3 regions of the Rudaeicoccus suwonensis genome follow, and region 2 is predicted to be linked to each of the others. Evidence: predicted binding sites of a transcription regulator. Region 2 holds the regulator's gene; each other region holds the start of a gene.
What was found. The regulator HrcA, encoded in region 2, represses chaperone genes, less so after heat shock. The targets are predictions, from matches to a motif close to TTNGCACTCGNNNNNNNCGAGTGCNAA.
Positions count from the first base shown of each region.

Region 1: a site for HrcA is predicted at 3,150-3,176, ahead of groES (co-chaperone GroES). Genes of this name have one in related genera too.
Region 3: a site for HrcA is predicted at 1,417-1,443, ahead of groL (chaperonin GroEL). Genes of this name have one in related genera too.

Region 1 covers NZ_VIVQ01000001.1:715,764-721,847, forward strand. Annotated here, with positions in the region: gene BKA23_RS03320 (glycoside hydrolase family 3 N-terminal domain-containing protein) at 1-552, opposite strand, end outside; gene BKA23_RS03325 (class I SAM-dependent methyltransferase) at 744-1,967, opposite strand; gene BKA23_RS03330 (ribose-phosphate diphosphokinase) at 2,079-3,056, shown strand; gene groES (co-chaperone GroES) at 3,342-3,638, shown strand; gene groL (chaperonin GroEL) at 3,761-5,371, shown strand; gene BKA23_RS03345 (hypothetical protein) at 5,473-6,084, opposite strand, start outside.
Region 2 covers NZ_VIVQ01000001.1:1,244,713-1,250,796, forward strand. Annotated here, with positions in the region: gene nadA (quinolinate synthase NadA) at 1-986, opposite strand, end outside; gene BKA23_RS05700 (NUDIX hydrolase) at 1,135-2,049, opposite strand; gene BKA23_RS05705 (DUF3097 domain-containing protein) at 2,046-2,927, opposite strand; gene hrcA (heat-inducible transcriptional repressor HrcA) at 3,110-4,147, shown strand; gene dnaJ (molecular chaperone DnaJ) at 4,184-5,311, shown strand; gene BKA23_RS05720 (16S rRNA (uracil(1498)-N(3))-methyltransferase) at 5,308-6,048, shown strand.
Region 3 covers NZ_VIVQ01000001.1:463,494-469,577, forward strand. Annotated here, with positions in the region: gene BKA23_RS02220 (hypothetical protein) at 1-220, opposite strand, end outside; gene BKA23_RS02225 (LLM class F420-dependent oxidoreductase) at 356-1,396, shown strand; gene groL (chaperonin GroEL) at 1,599-3,230, shown strand; gene BKA23_RS02235 (hypothetical protein) at 3,571-4,521, opposite strand; gene BKA23_RS02240 (hypothetical protein) at 4,830-5,786, opposite strand.

The DNA.
Region 1 (6,084 bases), 530 kb from region 2:
ACCGTTCGCCAGCCCGATCGATGCGGGCACCGTGTCGGCGACCGGCGCGAGATCGACATTGACACCGGCTTGTTTGAGTTGACCGCCGAAATTGCGTGCGTATGCCGTGAGTTGCGCCGAAGTCATCCGTCCCTGGTCGATCGCCGGCAACAGCGTGGTGAAGCCGGAGCCACGCAGTTCTTGCACCGCTCCGCCTTCCTGGTCGGTGGCGATGACGAGACGCACGCCGCCGGTTGCCGCAGAACTCACCTGCGACTGAAGACCTTCAGACACCTGCTGCACGGTAGTCATTCCCGACCAGTCGCCGAGATAGATCACATTGCCCACGTGATCCTGCCGGATCAGCCGCTCGACGGTGGCGGGGCCGTACTGGCTCTTCACGCCGACCATGAACAACTGGCCGATGCGCTGAGCCGGGGTCATGCGCGCCAAAGTCGAGGATGCGCACGCGGCGACATCCTGACGCGGCGGCATCGCGCTCGCGGAGGACGTCGCGCTCGCTGCTTCGGAGGACGCGCTCGCTGCGGACGACGACGCGGAAGAGGGCGTCATACGTGAACTGGATGCAGCGCTCGAGCCACCCGCGCCACAACCCGCCAAAGGTGCGCTGAGCAGAGCGCAGACCGCGAGGGCTCGAACCTTTGGTGACGTGGACACCCGCTCCACGGTAGGCGACGCACGCACGATGCCCAACTGGCGCAACTGACGATTTCAGCTGTGGCGGAGGCTGCCCGATCGGTGGGTCAGAGTGCTGCGGACAGCATCAGCACGACCTGTGCACCGCCGACACGGGTGAGCAGGATGGTCGCCTCGGAGTTGCCGGACAGTCGCATCTGGCGACGCAACTGATCGCTGTCGATGCTCACCCCACGCTTTTTGATGGTCAGCCGACCGACGCGGTGGTCGCGCAACCAGGCGCGAAGCGCCTTGTTGTTCAACGGCATCGCGTCGATGACCGAGTACTTCTTGGCCCACGGCACGAGCACGTCCCGCGGGGAGGTGACGTACCCCAGTCCCGCGCCGAGCTCGACGCCGTCGACGCGCCGCACCAGCGCGCCGGTGAGCCCGGCACGGATGACGGCGCGATCGGCCTCGTAGAGATACCCGTGCAGCCGGTCGAGGCGTGCACCGTCGGTGCTGGCACCCGCGGCGTCCTGCTCGTGCACCTCGTAGGCGAACCGGCCGGTCACCACGACGGCGCACCGCCCCGGCTGCCAGGCGAGCTCGCCCCACCACACGACGCACTCCACGACCTCGCCGCCGAACGAGGTCCACTGTGCCTGGCTGCCCGGCGGCACCGCGGAGTGGGCGAATGACGGCGACAGCTTCGCCCCGACCGCGGGAACGGTCTCGGCGACCGATCGGACGAAATCCCACGACGGCGACAACTCATCGAGCCGGAAGGTGCGGCGAGTGCGACCGGTGATGTCCGCGACTCCGGGGATGCGTCTGGCCGGGTCCAGCCAGACCCCGACATCTCGTGGCTGTGACGGCGGCAGTTGGACGGTCTCGGCGCGCTGGTGGATGACGCGAGCGTGCTCCCACTGCTTGAGATTGACCGCCGCGATCATCGCCGTCAGCTCGTCGGAATCTGCTGCCATCACCCGCAATCCGGCCGACGCAAGGGCGCGGGCGTCGGAGCCGATGCCGCAGCCCAGGTCGAAGACGGACTGTATGCCGGAGTCGCGGAAGCGCGCCGCATGAGGTGCGGCGACCTCCGAGCGGGTGGCCTGCTCGAGACCATCGGCGGTGAACAGCATCTCGGCCGCGGCCTCACCGAACTTGCCGACGGCTCGGGCCCGTAGTCGGGACTGGGTCAGGGCGGCGGCGACCAGGTCGGCGTCGAAACCCGCATCGCGCAGGCGGGCGCCCAGTGCGAGAGCCGCCGTCTCGTCATATGTCGGCAGGGACTGCATGAGTCCCCATCCCTCACCCGAGGTGAGTCGGGCGAGAAGGGCGGGGTCCATGGGTCGACAGTCTGTCGCATCGGCGGGCGGTGGCGTGCGGGAGTCGCGCGGACCGATGACGGTAGGGTCGGAACTCCCAGCAGATCGCTCCCGTCCTCAGGAGTCACCGCCGTGCGCGACATCGTGGTTTTCACCGGCAGCGCCCACCCCGACCTCGCGCGACGCATCTGTGGCGGGCTCGGTGTGCCGCTGTCGGGCGTCGACATCCGCCGGTTCAGCAACGACTGCCTGCAGGCTCAGCTGCTGGCCAACTGCCGGCAGCGTGACGTCTTCATCGTCCAGCCGCTCGTGCCGCCCACGCAGGAGCATCTGATGGAGCTGTTGCTGATGATCGACGCCGCACGGGGTGCCTCCGCGGCCCAGATCACGGCGGTGATTCCCTATTTCGCCTACGCTCGATCGGACAAGAAGGACGCCTCGCGCATCTCCATCGGCGGCAAGTTGGTTGCCGATCTGCTCGCCACCGCCGGCGCCCAGCGAGTCATCACCATGGCGCTGCACGCGCCGCAGGTGCACGGCTTCTTCGGTATGCCGGTGGACCATCTCACCGCGATCGGCGTGCTCGCCGACCACTTCCGGGAGCAGGATCTGACATCCGCCGTGGTCGTCTCGCCCGACTTCGGAAACGCAAAGACCGCAACGCAGTTCGCTCGACTGCTCGGTCTGCCCGTGGCCGCCGGATCCAAGAAGCGCATCTCCGACGACACGGTCGTGATCGACACGATCGTCGGTGACGTCGCCGGTCGCCGAGCCATCGTGCTGGATGACGAGATCGCCACGGGAGGCTCGGTGATCGAGTTGCTGGATCGGTTGGGGGAGGCAGGGTGCACCGGTGCGGCCGTCGCCTGTACGCACGGGCTGTTTGCCGGGCGAGCCGTCGAGCGGTTGTCCGCCCACCCGATGCTCACCGAGATCGTCACCACCGACACCGTGCCGCCGGCCGGCTGGCCCGAGCTGAAAGTGCGCTCGATCGCCAGCCTGTTCGCGCAGGCGATCGCCAGGATCCACGCGGGCGAATCCGTCAGCAGCCTGTTCGACGGCGTCGACCCGACGCACGCGCCGCCGCAAGCGCATCTGCCGCTGGGCTGACCTGACACAGCGCGGCGTTTCGGTGCCGTTGAAGCGACACCGTGCCACAGGATCGGCGCCCGTCATACGTACGTGGCGATCGGTTGGCGAATGTTGGCACTCGAGTTGCAAGAGTGCTAACGACGTCATAGATTCAGTCCTGGCACTCTTCCTGGGACAGTGCCAGCCAGACAGTGTGGTCCGACCCCCGCGACGGCGGCTCACACGAACACATCCGGCAGCACTGCACCAGGGTTCGCATCCGCGGCCTGCGTCACGCAGGCCCTAGCAAAGGAAGGTCCCACCGTGTCGGTGAACATCAAGCCGCTCGAAGACCGCATCGTCGTCAAGTCCGTCGAGGCCGAGCAGACCACCGCTTCCGGTCTGGTCATCCCGGACACCGCGAAGGAAAAGCCGCAGGAGGGCGAGGTTCTCGCCATCGGTCCCGGTCGCATCGACGACAAGGGCAACCGCGTTCCGCTCGACGTCGCTGTCGGTGACAAGGTCATCTACTCCAAGTACGGCGGCACCGAGGTCAAGTACGCCGGCGAGGAGCTGCTCATCCTCTCGGCTCGCGACGTGCTCGCAGTCGTCACCAAGTAACACGACTCCATTTCGTATGACGCGCCTCGGCTCGCGCGCCAGCTTTGCTGCTGAATCACAGGCAGTGGCGGGCCGCCGGCCGAGGCGTTCGTCATACCCCCTGAACTAGCGAAAGGCCACTCATGGCAAAGGAACTGGAGTTCAGCGACTCCGCCCGCAAGTCCCTGGAACGTGGCGTCGACGCGCTCGCGAACGCGGTCAAGGTGACGCTCGGCCCCAAGGGCCGCAACGTCGTGATCGACAAGAAGTGGGGCGCCCCGACCATCACGAACGACGGTGTCACCATCGCCCGTGAGGTCGAGCTCGACGACCCGTACGAAAACCTCGGCGCTCAGCTGGCCAAGGAAGTCGCCACCAAGACCAACGACATCGCCGGTGACGGCACCACCACCGCCACCGTGCTGGCCCAGGCGATGGTCCGCGAGGGCCTGCGCAATGTCGCCGCCGGTGCCGGTCCCGCCGCCCTGAAGCGCGGCATCGACCACGCCGTGACGTCGATCAACGACCGCCTGCTGGCCAACGCCCGCGAGGTCGACGGCAAGGACGAAATCGCTCAGGTCGCAGCGCTTTCCGCGCAGGACGCCACCATCGGCGGTCTGATCGCCGAGGCGTTCGACAAGGTCGGCAAGGACGGCGTCATCACCGTCGAGGAGTCCTCCACCGCCGAGACGGTGCTCGACTTCACCGAGGGCATGCAGTTCGACAAGGGGTACATCAGCCCCTACTTCGTGACCGACCCCGAGCGGATGGAAGCCGTCCTCGAGGATGCCTACATCCTGATCAACCAGGGGAAGATCTCCGCCGTCGCCGACGTGTTGCCGGTGCTGGAGAAGGTCGTGCAGTCCGGCAAGCCTCTGCTGATCATCGCCGAGGACATCGACGGCGAAGCGCTGTCGACGCTGGTGGTCAACAAGATTCGTGGCACGTTCAACGTGTGCGCGGTCAAGGCGCCGGGCTTCGGTGACCGCCGCAAGGCCATGCTGCAGGACATCGCGATCCTGACCGGTGGCCAGGTCATCAGCGAAGAGGTCGGCCTCAAGCTCGACCAGGCAGACCTCGAACTCCTCGGTCAGGCGCGTCGCATCGTCGTCACCAAGGACAACACCACCGTCATCGACGGTCAGGGCGAGTCCAGCGACGTCGACGGTCGTGTGAAGGAGCTCAAGTCCGAGATCGAGCGCTCCGACTCCGACTGGGATCGCGAGAAGCTGCAGGAGCGTCTGGCCAAGCTGGCCGGTGGCGTCTGCGTCATCAAGGTCGGCGCTCACACCGAGGTGGAGCTGAAGGAGAAGAAGCACCGCATCGAGGACGCGATCTCCGCGACGCGCGCTGCGATCGAGGAGGGCATCGTCGCCGGTGGTGGCTCTGCTCTGGTGCACGCTTCGGCGGCCCTCAGCGAACTGTCGCTCGAAGGTGACGAGGCCACCGGTGCAGCGCTCATCGGCAAGGCCGTCGTCGAGCCGCTGCGCTGGATCGCCGAGAACGCCGGTCTCGAGGGCTATGTCGCCGTCGCCAACGTCAAGGACCTGCCGGTCGGCCAGGGCCTCAACGCAGCGACCGGTGAGTATGGCGACCTGATCAAGGCCGGCGTCATCGACCCGGTCAAGGTCACCCGCTCCGCGCTGCGCAACGCCGCATCAATCGCGTCGATGGTGCTCACCACCGACACGCTCGTCGTGGACAAGAAGGAAGAGGAAGAGCCGGCCGCTGCCGGTCACGGTCACGGTCACTGATCGACGCCGAACCTCAGCACGAGGACGAGCCCCGTCATACACCACCGGTGTATGACGGGGCTCGTTCGTGTTGGGCGCGACGACCGCGCCCGTGGCGGTGGTCAGGCAGCCGAGCGCTCGGCCGCGGCCGAGAGAGCCTCGATGATCGCCACACCCTGCCGGCGGAGCCGTCGTACGGCGGCGCTGCCAAGGGCGCCTGCGGCGAGTGCCCCCGTTGCCACGCTGAGAGGCATCGCCGCCCACAGGAGGGCTCGGGAGTGGGCAACGGTGCCGGCCACGAGGAGTGCGACCGTCGGAGCGGCTGTCAGCAACTCCAGCAGGATCGCCGCATAGACCTTGACCGGCCACGTGGGGGGCGGTCCGCCGTTGGCGTCAAGAGGGAGGACGGCGATCGTGGAGGCCAGTGGGATCAGTCCGGTGGCGCCGCCGAGCACGGCGATCAGACCCGCGATGGCCCACGGCCAGGCCCAGGTCTGGCCACTGGCAGCAGTGAGAGCGATGGTCGTGACTGCGGCATACGGGCCGGTGATGAGAAGAAACGCCCATTGACGGCCGCGCACATCGGCGCGCTCCGCGCCGGCCAGTACGGTCAGCCGCAGCGCCAGACCGTCCGAACCGTAGAGATTGCAACCACCAGCGCCTGCGATCACCACCGACAGGATGCCGCCGAAGGGCAGCAGGAATGGTGTGCCGTGCGTCAGGTCCGGCACGAC
Region 2 (6,084 bases):
GCTGCACGGGCCGCCGGAGCAGTCGCAGCATCGACGTGCACCTCGTGGCGGCCGGTTTCGAGCGTTGCCCGGATCGCGGCCAGCGTGTTGCGTTTCATGTGCGGGCACAGATTGCACGGCCTGATGAACTCGATGTCCGGATGATCCGCCGCGACGTTGTCGCTCATCGAACACTCGGTGATGAGAGCGACTTTCGCGGGCCGGTTGTCTTCGACGTAGTGCTGCATGTCGGCGGTCGAGCCGGCGAAGTCTGCCTCGGCGACGACCTCCGGCGGGCACTCCGGGTGCGCCAGGACGGTGACGCCTGGGTGTCCTTCTCGGATCTGCACGATGTCCAGCGGGCTGAAACGCTCGTGCACCTCACACGAACCTGGGTGGGTGACGACCTCGACACCGGTCTGCGCGGCGATGTTCCGTGCGAGGTACTGATCCGGGATCATGATGACCTTGGCGACACCGAGCGAGCGGATGATCTGCACCGCGTTGCCGCTGGTGCAGCAGATGTCACTTGCCGCCTTGACTGCTGCCGAGGTGTTGACATAAGTCACGACAGGTGCGCCCGGATGCTGTGCTCGTAGCTCCGAAATGTCTTGTGGCGTGATGCTTTCGGCGAGCGAACAACCTGACCGGAGGTCCGGCAGCAGGACTCTCTTGCCCGGGTTCAGCAGCTTCGCCGTCTCGGCCATGAAGTGCACGCCGGCCAGCACGATGGTGCCGGCGTCGACCTGCTGGGCCTCACGGGCCAGCGCGAGCGAGTCGCCACGGATGTCGGCGACCCCGTGAAAGACCTCGGGCGTCATGTAGTTGTGCGCCAAGATCACCGCGTCCTGCTCCTGCTTGAGGCGCTGGATCGCGGTGACGTCATCCTCGTAGATCGCCCACTCGACCTCGGGTATGACGTGCCGGACCCTGGCGTAGGCGGCCTGATGGTCGTAGCCGTCGAAGCCGGTGGTGGTGGCATCGTGCGGCGTATCGGTGATGGTCATGGCGTGGTCCTCAGGTCCGCTTCTTAATACTCATATTGAGTAAATGCTGAGGTTGAGCATAACAGGAAACTGAGGAGGTGCTCACGCTCGTCCGAAGAGGCGCCGTGCGTTCTACCCGCGGCCGAGCCGCGGTCCACGCCGCTGGGTCTCAGCGAGGTGAGCGCGGCAGCGGCAATTTGGTGCCGACCTGGCCGCGTTCGTGCAGCACCTCGCGGCGGAACCGGTACATCCGCGCCGGGCGGCCGCCGGTGTCGCGGGACAGTTCGTCGGTCGGCTCGACCAACTCGTGCTGCACCTCGACCGTCCGGCGAAAGTTCTGCTTGTGCAGCGACTGGCCGGCGATCGTCTCGACGGTCTCCTGCAGTTGCCCCAGAGTGAAGGTGTCATCCATCAACTCGAAGACGACCGGGCGATACTGCAGCTTGGCGCGGACCCGTGACAGTGCCGTCGCGAGGATGCGGCGATGGTCATGCCACATCGCCGCACCGGTCAATGCGGAAACCCTTGCTGCAGATGGCGATTCGGCGACGAGTTCGGCCTCCCACAGCAACTCGTAGCGTTGCAGTGCGAGATCCGGGCGCCACGGTTGATCGTCACACCCGAACAGGAATTTGCAGCGCTCCGAGCGCTCGCGATCAGACCCCGCCCACCTGCGCAGTGCGGCTTCGATCTCCTGCGACAGGCGGTCGACCGGCGCGTCCTCGCTGACGTGCCGCCGGTCCTCCCACGGCAGCAGGTCGTACAGCGCCGACCACTCGCCGTCGCCCGTCGAGGCGTCCGCCTTGGTCAGGCCCAGATACGAGATCGACACGACGCGGTCGTCGTTGTGACTGCGAGCCCCGTCGGCGAAGGTGTAGAGCTGCTCGACATACCCGAGACGAAGCCCGGTCTGGTCGAGGACGAAGTCACGCGCCCCGGTCTGCAGGGAGTCCTGGTCCGCCCCGAGGGGCCCGGCCGGCAGGTGGGCCGGATCTCCACTGGCGAGCACCCACGCGCGACCGGCGGCCACCGTCAGCACGACCGCGACGAGTTCGGCGCGAAGCTCCGCCGCGCGATGCGTCATACCTCTGCCGTCACGAAGTCGATGAGTTCCTCGACGCGTCCGAGCAACTCCGGTTGCAGATCCGCGTAGCTGCGCACCTGGCGCAGGATCTGCTTCCAGCCGCGGGCGACATCAGCTTGCGAGTCGTGCGGCCAGCCGAGTTCGGCGAGGACCCCGTGCTTCCACGACGTGCCGCGGGGGATCACCGGCCACTGCGACCAGCCGAGCCGCTCGGGCTGGACGGACTGCCAGACGTCGACGAACGGGTGACCGACGACGAGCACATGATCGCGAGCCTCAGGTATGCCGAGCGCCTCGTCGACGATCCGCTGCTCTTTGGTGCCCGGCACGAGGTGGTCCACCAGCACGCCCATCCGCCGCTGGGCCGAGGGGCGGAAGTCGCGGATGACGGCGCGCAGGTCGTCGACGCCCTCCAACAGTTCGACGACGACGCCCTCGATGCGCAGGTCGGCGCCCCAGACCTTCTCGACCAGTTCGGCATCGTGGCGACCCTCGACGAAGATGCGCGAGCCGCGAGCGACCCGCGCCGGCGCATCGGCAACAGCCCGCGAACCGCTGGCGGTGCGGGTCGCGGCCTCGCGGACGGCGGCCAGTGCGGCGCGGTCGCCGGCGCTGGGTGCCGGAGGCACCAGCTCGACCGGTGCTCCGTCGATGAGAAATCCGGGGCCGAGCGGGAACGCGCGGACCCGGCCGTGCCGATCCTCCAGGTGCACCACGTGCATACCGCCGGCCTTCTCGACACGCACGATCATGCCGCACCACCCGGTCTCGACTTCCTCGACGACGAGCTCACGTTCGGCGGGGATCTGCTGCGAGCGCCCCCGCGCGGGAGCGCGCCAGTCACCGGCGAGGACGTCGGCGGAATATCTGTCGGTCACGAGGCCTGAGATTAGTGCGCGCGACGCGCTGAGGTCGGCAGGCCGGGCCATGTCGGAGTGCACGTAGACTTGGCACTCGGCATACGTGAGTGCCAGGCGCTGTTGTCGGCAAGGCAGGGTGGTTGGTGAGTCGGGCCCGTTGGCAGGTCAATGTTGGTGACGAGGACGGAAGAGGTGAGGACATGAGCGACGAGCGTCGGTTGGACGTCCTGCGCGCGATCGTCCAGGACTACGTCTCGACATCGGAGCCGGTCGGCTCCAAGGCGCTGCTCGAGCGCCATCACCTGGGCGTCAGCGCCGCGACCGTGCGCAACGACATGGCGGCGCTGGAGGACGAGGGTCTGATCGCTGCACCACACACCAGTGCAGGGCGGATCCCGACCGACGCGGGCTATCGGTTGTTCGTCGACAAGCTCAGCCAGATCAAACCGCTGACACGCGCCGAGCGATCGGCGATCGAGACCTTCCTGTCGCAGTCGGTCGATCTTGACGACGTCGTGACGCGCACGGTTCGCCTGCTGTCCTCGCTCACCGGCCAGGTGGCGGTCATGCAGTACCCCTCGCTCAACGCCGCGACGGTGCGGCATGTCGAGCTGGTCTCGCTCGCTGCGGACCGACTGATGCTGGTTGTGATCCTGTCGACAGGTCAGGTTGAGCAGCGCATCCTCGAACTCGGGTCGCCGACGCACCTTGACGACGAGGCGGCTGTTGCCCAGTTGCGCTCTCGCGTCAATGAACTCAGCGTCGGCCGACGACGCGCCGAAGCTGCAGTGGCGCTGGTTGCGGCGGTGGCCGAACTCGAAGCACCTCCGGGAGACGCGCAAGGCCAGTCGCGCGCCGCGGTTCTCCGGGCGGTCGCCGGGGTGCTCGCCGAGCAACGGGAGGATCGCGTCGTGCTCGCCGGCACCGCCAACCTGGCGCGCTCCAGCAACGACTTCCCGCTGACGTTGAGCCCGGTGCTGCAGGCGCTGGAGGAGCATGTCGTGCTGCTGCGTCTGCTGGCATCGATGGACGGCGAGTCACGCGAGAGTGTGGCGGTCCGCATCGGCGCGGAGAACCCGATCTCCGATCTGGCGAGCACGTCGGTGGTGACGGCGTCATACACCGCCGGCGGCGTGGCCGGTCTGGGTGTCCTCGGCCCGACCCGGATGAACTACCCCTCGACGATGGCCGCTGTGCGGGCGGTTGCCCGCTATGTGACCGAGATCCTGAATCAGTAACGACCACAGTACTTTTCGCCCCTGACAAGGACAGTTGTGAACGACTACTACGGCGACCTCGGAGTCGCGCAGAACGCCACGCCCGAGGAGATCAAGCGGGCCTACCGCAAGATGGCGCGCAAGCTGCACCCGGACGTGAACCCCGATCCGGACGCGGCCGACCAGTTCAAGAAGATCTCCCAGGCGTATGACGTTCTCGGCGATGCCGAGAAGCGTCAGGCGTACGACATGGGCAGCGACCCGTACGGCGGTTCCGCAGGTTCCGCCGGCTTCGGCCAGGGCTTTTCGTTCAGCGACATCATGGACGCCTTCTTCAGCGGTGGCGTCGGTGGCCAGACCGGCCCACGCTCGCGGGTGCAGCGTGGCCAAGACGCCCTGATCGGTGTCGAGATCGACCTTTCAGCAGCGGTTTTCGGCAGTACGGAGGACCTCACGTTCGACACTGCTGTCGTCTGCGAAACCTGCCACGGCGACGGTGCCCGGCCAGGCACCGGTCGTCATACATGCGACATCTGCCACGGATCCGGCCAGGTGCAGCAGGTGCAGCGCTCCTTCCTCGGTCAGGTCATGACGACCCGCCCGTGCAATGCCTGCCGCGGCTTCGGCGAGATCATCGACAGCCCCTGCTTCGACTGCTCTGGCGAGGGCCGTGTGCGCGATCGCCGCACCATCTCGGTGAAGGTCCCTGCAGGAGTCGACAGCGGCACGCGAATCCAGCTGACCGGAGAGGGTGAGGTCGGTCCGGCAGGTGGTCCGGCCGGTGACCTGTATGTCGAGGTGCGTGTTCGCAAGCACCCGACCTTTCAGCGACAGGGCAACGACCTGCACTGCTCGGTCGAACTCCCCATGACAGCAGCGGCTCTGGGCACGACGCTGTCGCTGGAGACCCTTGACGGCAAGCGCGATGTCGACATCCGTCCGGGAACGCAGCCCGGGGACGTCATCACGCTGCGCAACCTCGGGGTCACGCAGTTGCGCAGCAGCGCCCGTGGTGACCTCATGGTGCACGCAAACGTTCGCGTACCCACCAAGCTGGATGCCGAGCAGGAGCAACTCCTGCGTCAGCTCGCCGACCAGCGCGGCGAGGATCTGTCGCAGGCGCGTTTCGACCGGGTCGAGAAGGGCTTGTTCGGCAAGTTGCGCGACGCCTTCCAGCAGAAGTGACCGCTCCGCTGTTCTTCGTCGACGACGGCGCGCTGGCCGTCGCCGAGGTGCACGGTGAACTCGTGCTCGCCGGGGCAGAGGCCCGGCACGCTGTTGTCGTGCGTCGCATCGGCGCCGGAGAAGTCGTGCACCTCGCCGATGGCAGCGGACGTGTCGCAGAGTGCCGTGTGGTCGCTGCGGCTGCCGACGCGCTCACCGTCACGGTGCTCGCACTGCACGAAACCGATGCGCCCGCAGTGCGATTCGTGTTGATGCAGGCGCTCGCCAAGGGTGACCGCGACGACCAGGCGATCGAGGCGGCGACCGAACTCGGCGTCGACGTGGTCGTTCCGTGGCAGGCCGAGCGCAGCATCGTGCAGTGGCGCGGCGAACGCGGGGCAAAGGCGCATCGCAAGTGGGCCGCGCTGTTGCGCGCCGCAGCCAAGCAGTCGAGGCGGCCGACGGTGCCCGATCTGGAAGATGTCGTCAGCTCTCGTATGGCGGTGGACCGGCTTGCTGCAGCGACGACAGCGCTGGTGCTGCACGAGGAGGCCACGGCGCGCCTCACCGACGTCGACCTTCCGGGTGAGGGCGAGGTCATGGTCGTCGTCGGTCCCGAGGGCGGCATCACGCCGGGAGAGGTGGCAGCGTTCGAGGCGGCCGGCGCCATACCGGTGCGCCTGGGGCCGACGGTGCTGCGCGCGTCGAGCGCAGGACCGGCTGCACTGGCTGTGCTTGCGGCCCGATGCCGTTGGTGACGGCGGGCGGACGGTATGAAGTCGCCGCCTGTCACG
Region 3 (6,084 bases), 780 kb from region 2:
GGCCGAGGCGGACGTGGCGCTTCCCGTCGGCCTTGTGGGCGGTCGATGATGCGGTCGTACTCACGGCGGCTGCTGGCGGTGCTGCGTTCGCCTCCGTCGAGGAGACGGCCACGGCGCCACCCGCGAGGGCGGCTACTGCGGTGCCGGCGACGGCGTACTTCTTCCACATGTCGATGTGTCCTTGCTGTTGCAGTGATGCCGCCGAGGATTTCGGCGACACCACCGACGATGCGCTCCGGATGTCAGCGTCCCGGCAGGCGATTGTGAAGGTTGTGTAAGAACGAGCGCGCCGCAGGCGCGATACTGGCGGGTAGACCGGCGGAGCCCACCGCCATACAACCCCCGGAGGTCACCCGTGCGTATCGGAATGCCACTGAACTACTCGAGCGGGTTCGCCGAGACGGCAGCGGAGGTGACCGACCTCGAGAGCGCAGGTCTCGACATCATCTTCGTCCCCGAGGCGTATTCCTTCGACGCGGTCAGCCAGCTCGGCTATCTGGCCGCGCGCACGCAGCGGCTGATTTTGGCGTCAGGCATCCTGCAGATCTACAGCCGCACGCCCACCCTGACCGCGATGACCGCCGCCGGCCTCGACTACGTCTCCGGTGGGCGCTTCATGCTCGGCATCGGCGCATCGGGTCCGCAGGTGATCGAGGGATTCCACGGCGTGAAGTACGACGCCCCGCTGGGTCGCACCCGCGAGCTCATCGACATCTGCCGGCAGGTATGGCGCCGCGAACGTGTCGACTACCAGGGGAAGTACTACCGCATCCCGCTGCCGCCGGAGGAGGGCACCGGTCTCGGCAAACCGCTGAAGCTGATCAACCACCCCGTTCGCGAACGCATCCCGGTCATGATCGCCGCGCTCGGCCCCAAGAATGTCGCCATGACCGCAGAGGTCGCCGAGGCGTGGGAGCCGATCTTCTTCTATCCCGAGCGTGCGGGCGACGTCTGGGGCGAGTCGCTCGCGCAGGGCCGCGCCAAACGTGACCCGAGCCTCGGCGACCTCGATGTCTGTGTCGGTATGCCGATGGCGATCGGCGACGACGTCGACCATCTGCTGCAGGGTCATCGTGACCAACTCGCCCTGTATGTCGGCGGGATGGGTGCGCGCGGCAAGAACTTCTACAACACCCTTGCCCAGCGTTACGGCTTCGAGGAGGCGGCCCGAACCGTTCAGGATCTGTATCTGGGCGGCAAGAAGTCCGAGGCCGCCGCCGCGTTGCCGGATGAACTGGTGCGCATGACATCGTTGATCGGGCCCAAGAGCTGGGTCGCCGAGCGCGTCCAGGCGTATGCCGCAGCAGGGGTCACCACGCTCAGCGTCACGCCGATCGCGGCGGACACCGCGAGCCGGGTGCGGATGATCGAGGAGTTGCGGTCGCTGGTGTCGTGAGCTGCCCCTCGCTACGGCCGTTTGCACTCGCGGTCAGAGAGTGCCAATAATGGCGTTAGCACTCTCTGCTTGAGAGTGACAACTTCAGCAGTATGGCGAGGGTTCGCTGCAGGTCGCCTCCGAAAGGCGCTCCGCACGAGCCCGTCCGTCGCGGGCGCCATACCGCTGGCTTCGTCACACACACGTGAGGATTGGACCGCACATGGCCAAGACCATTGCATTCGACGAGGAAGCCCGTCGCGGTCTCGAGCGGGGTATGAACACCCTCGCCGACGCCGTCAAGGTGACCCTCGGCCCCAAGGGCCGCAACGTCGTCCTGGAGAAGAAGTGGGGCGCACCCACGATCACCAACGACGGTGTGAGCATCGCCAAGGAGATCGAGCTGGACGAGCCGTACGAGAAGATCGGCGCCGAGCTCGTCAAGGAAGTTGCCAAGAAGACCGACGACGTCGCCGGTGACGGCACCACCACTGCCACCGTCCTGGCGCAGGCCATGGTCAAGGAGGGCCTGCGCAACGTTGCTGCCGGCGCCAACCCGATGGCGCTGAAGCGCGGCATCGAGCAGGCTGTCGCCAAGGTGTCGGAGTCGCTGACGACCGCCTCCAAGGAGATCGACACCAAGGAGCAGATCGCTGCTGTTGCGGCCATCTCCGCCGGTGGCGACGCGACCGTCGGTGAGCTCATCGCCGAGGCGATGGACAAGGTCGGCAAGGAAGGCGTCATCACCGTCGAGGAGTCCAACACCTTCGGGCTCGAGCTCGAGCTCACCGAGGGCATGCGCTTCGACAAGGGCTACATCTCCGGTTACTTCGTGACCGACACCGAGAGCATGGAAGCCGTGCTCGACGACCCGTACATCCTGATCGTCAACTCCAAGATCTCGAGCGTGAAAGACCTCCTGCCGTTGCTGGAGAAGGTCATGCAGTCCGGCAAGCCGCTGGTCATCATCGCCGAGGACACCGAGGGCGAGGCTCTGTCGACGCTGGTCGTCAACAAGATCCGCGGCACCTTCAAGTCGGTCGCGGTCAAGGCCCCCGGCTTCGGTGACCGTCGCAAGGCCATGCTCGGTGACATCGCCATCCTCACCGGTGGTCAGGTCATCTCCGAGGAGGTCGGCCTCAAGCTCGACACCGCCGAGCTCGACCTGCTGGGCAAGGCCCGCAAGGTCGTCGTCACCAAGGACGAGACCACCATCGTCGAGGGTGCCGGCGACGCCGACCAGATCGCCGGTCGCGTCAAGCAGATCCGCGCCGAGATCGAGAACTCCGACTCCGACTACGACCGTGAGAAGCTGCAGGAGCGCCTGGCCAAGCTGGCCGGCGGTGTTGCCGTCATCAAGGTCGGCGCCGCCACCGAGGTCGAGCTCAAGGAGCGCAAGCACCGCATCGAGGACGCCGTCCGCGCCGCCAAGGCGTCGGTTGAAGAAGGCATCGTCGCCGGCGGTGGCGTTGCGCTGCTGCAGGCCGGCAAGGGTGCGGTCGACTCGCTGTCGCTGAGCGGCGACGAGGCCACCGGCGCCAACATCGTGGTCGTGGCCACCGAGGCTCCGCTGAAGCAGATCGCCGCCAACGCGGGCCTGGAGCCCGGTGTCGTTGCCGCCAAGGTGCGTTCGCTGCCGACCGGTGAGGGCCTCAACGCCGCCACCGGTGAGTATGTCGACATGCTCGCGGCAGGCATCCCGGACCCGACCAAGGTGACCCGTTCGGCGCTGCAGAACGCCGCGTCGATCGCAGCGCTCTTCCTCACCACCGAGGCCGTCATCGCCGACAAGCCGGAGAAGGCAGCCGCTGCGCCGGCCGACCCGACCGGTGGCATGGGCGACATGGGCTTCTGACGAAGCGCGTAGCGGAGGTTGGCGGCGAGCGACGTAGGAGCGTGGCGGCCGGCCGACGTGGAGTGCGAGGAGGACGCCCGATGGATATGGGCTTCTGACGAAGCGCGTAGCGGAGGTTGGCGGCGAGCGACGTAGGAGCGTGGCGGCCGGCCGACGTGGAGTGCGAGGAGGACGCCCGATGGATATGGGCTTCTGACGAAGCGCTCACCAGCACGAAGAAGCGGCCGCTTCCCCCGGATGGGGGAGGCGGCCGCTTCTGTATGCCGTCGGTGTTCGACGTGGGCGCGGCTGTCGCCGCCCCCACGTCGAACACCGAGCGGGGTGTTGCGTGGTCGGCCGATCAGTTGGGGATGAAGTCGGTGCCGGGCACGCGCCAGATGATGGTCTGGGCGGAGTTGGCGACCTGGATCACGGCTGCGCCGGTGTCGAAGCCGGTGTTGATGCTGCCGTAACCGTTTCTGCTGCTCCAAACGGCCTTGCCCGCCGGCGAGATGACCATCAGCTGGCCACTGGTGGTCAGGGCTGCGTGCGAACCGGGCACCTTGGTGTTGGTCTGCCACACCGTCTTGCCGTTGATGCTGTAGGCGAGGTTGCCGTTGGTGTACATCGACAACGAGGAGTTGTAGCTGCCCTGGCCGTTGTAGCTGATCTGGTTGTAGTGCAGATACTGGCCGGACGGCAGCACGCTGTTCGCCTGGATCCCGTCCGCGCGGCTGCCCGATTGCCACACCACAGCACCGGCGGCGGTGGTCATCACCAGGTTGCCGGAGTTGTTGATGGTGAGAGTTTTGCCGCCCTTGCCTGCGGTGTTGCTGTTCCAGATCAGGCCGCCGGCCCCGGTTCGGATAGCCAGGTCGCCGTTGCAGTAGAACGAGATCGAGGTGTTGTCGTCCTTGCTGACGTTGTTGTCAAAGGCAGACCATGTCCCGAAGGCTTCGTTGCTGTAGGCGCCGGCCGATGGGAACTGCACGAGTTGCAGAATGACTCCGGCGCCATGGTCGGCGACGAAGTCGTATCGGCCGTTCGCGCTGGAGATCCAGTACGTCGGGTTGTCGGCGTGGATGTTGTTGCACGCGGTCAGAGTCGAGGGCACCGTTGACGAGTCGAGCTCCTTCGCAGCACCGATCCGCTGCGACAGGGCGGTCGCGCGGGCCGGTGTGAAGTGGGAGACGCCGGTCGAGGCCGATGCCGATGCCGCTGCGGTGACGCAGCCGGTCGAGACGAGGGCTGCGGCAACAGTGGTGGTGGACAAGACGGTCTTCAACGTGGGCCGTCGAGTGGTGGTGCGCATAGTGCGTCCTTCGGTCAGAAAAAGAGGATGACCGATGCGGTCCCCCCGGAGAAAGTGGCCACGGTCGAGCAGTGCTGACTGGAGTTCCCCTGTGTGGCCGGGATCACGATAGACGTAGTTTCCTTGGGATTACCTGGGAGAACAGGTGCGCCGACCTCCCTTGGCCGGAGAGTTCGGAGCGGCCGCTTCTGCCCGGTGGAGGCGGAACGGCCGCATCGATCATGGGGCCTCAGCGCAGGTATGCCGCGCGGCATACCTGCGCTGAGGCCGTCGTTGTCGAGCCAGGCTGTCGTCGAGCCAGGTCGGTGTCAGCCGACCTCTCCCAGGTTGGTGCCAGGTACCTGCCAGATCGGAGTGCCGTCGTCATCAGCCACGAAGATCGTGCCGGAGCTGGTGTCGAACGCGGTGTTGAGGCTGCCGCCGCCGTTCTTGCTGGACCACTGCAGCTTGCCCGCAGGTGAGATCACCATCAACTGGCCACGCGTGGTCAGTGCGGCGTGGGAGCCGGGGACCTTCGTCTTGCTGTGCCACACGACCTTGCCGTTGACGCTGAAGGCGAGGTCTCCGTTGGTGTACATCGACAGTCGGGTCTGCTGGGTTCCTTCGCCGACCCCGTAGGCCCAGAACTGCAGGAACTGGTTGCTTGGCAGGATGTGGTTTGCGGTGAGTGCCTCGGCGCGCGAGCCGGACTGCCACACCACTGCGCCGGCCGCATTGGTCATGACGATGTTGCCGGAGTTGCTGATCGTGACCTTCTTGCCGCCCTTGCCGGCGGTGTTGCTGTGCCAGATCAACGCACCCGACTGCGCCCGCACCGCCAGATCACCGTTGCAATACAGAGCGAGCATCGTGTCGTCCTCCCAACTCGTCGACCCGTTGAACACGACCCAGGTGGGCAGGGCCAGGTCGCCGTAGTCGGCCGCGTTGGGCAGCCGCAGATCCTGCAGCACCATCGCAGCACCGGGAGTCACCACGAACGCGTAACTCTCGTTGGTGCTGACCAGCAACGGGATCTGTGCCGACGACTTGATGTTGTTGCAGGCGGTGAGTGATGCGGGCGCCTGCGGGATCCCGCCGTCGAATGCCTTTGCCGCGGCAGACAGTCGATGGTGCTCGGCGGCGGAGCGCACGTATGACGATGCCCCGGTGGTCCCGGTCTCGGCGGATGCCGTCGGGGACGCCAGTGCGGCAACGGACAGGGCGGTTGCCACTGCTGTGGCGGACATGAGGGCTTTGAGTTTCAGCGATCGACGGCTGATGCGCATGGTGCGTCCTTCAGGGTTGGGGAAAGGAGGATGACCGATGCGGTTCCCCCGTGTATGACCACCGGTTGATCGCCTTCTCCTCGGAATCCCCATGTGGTCGGGGTCACGATAACCCGCCACCCCTCCTGGGCGCCGCCCATACGTACGTGGTCGCACGACGGGGGCAGATCCGGCCGCGTGACGCGAGGGCGGTGAGGGCAGGAAGAAGCGGCCGCCTCTGCCGTCGAGGAAGAAGCGACCGCGTCGTGCTGTGCCGTGCGCGACGAGCCTTGCGGCATACGTGCGCGTGCGTTTTTTG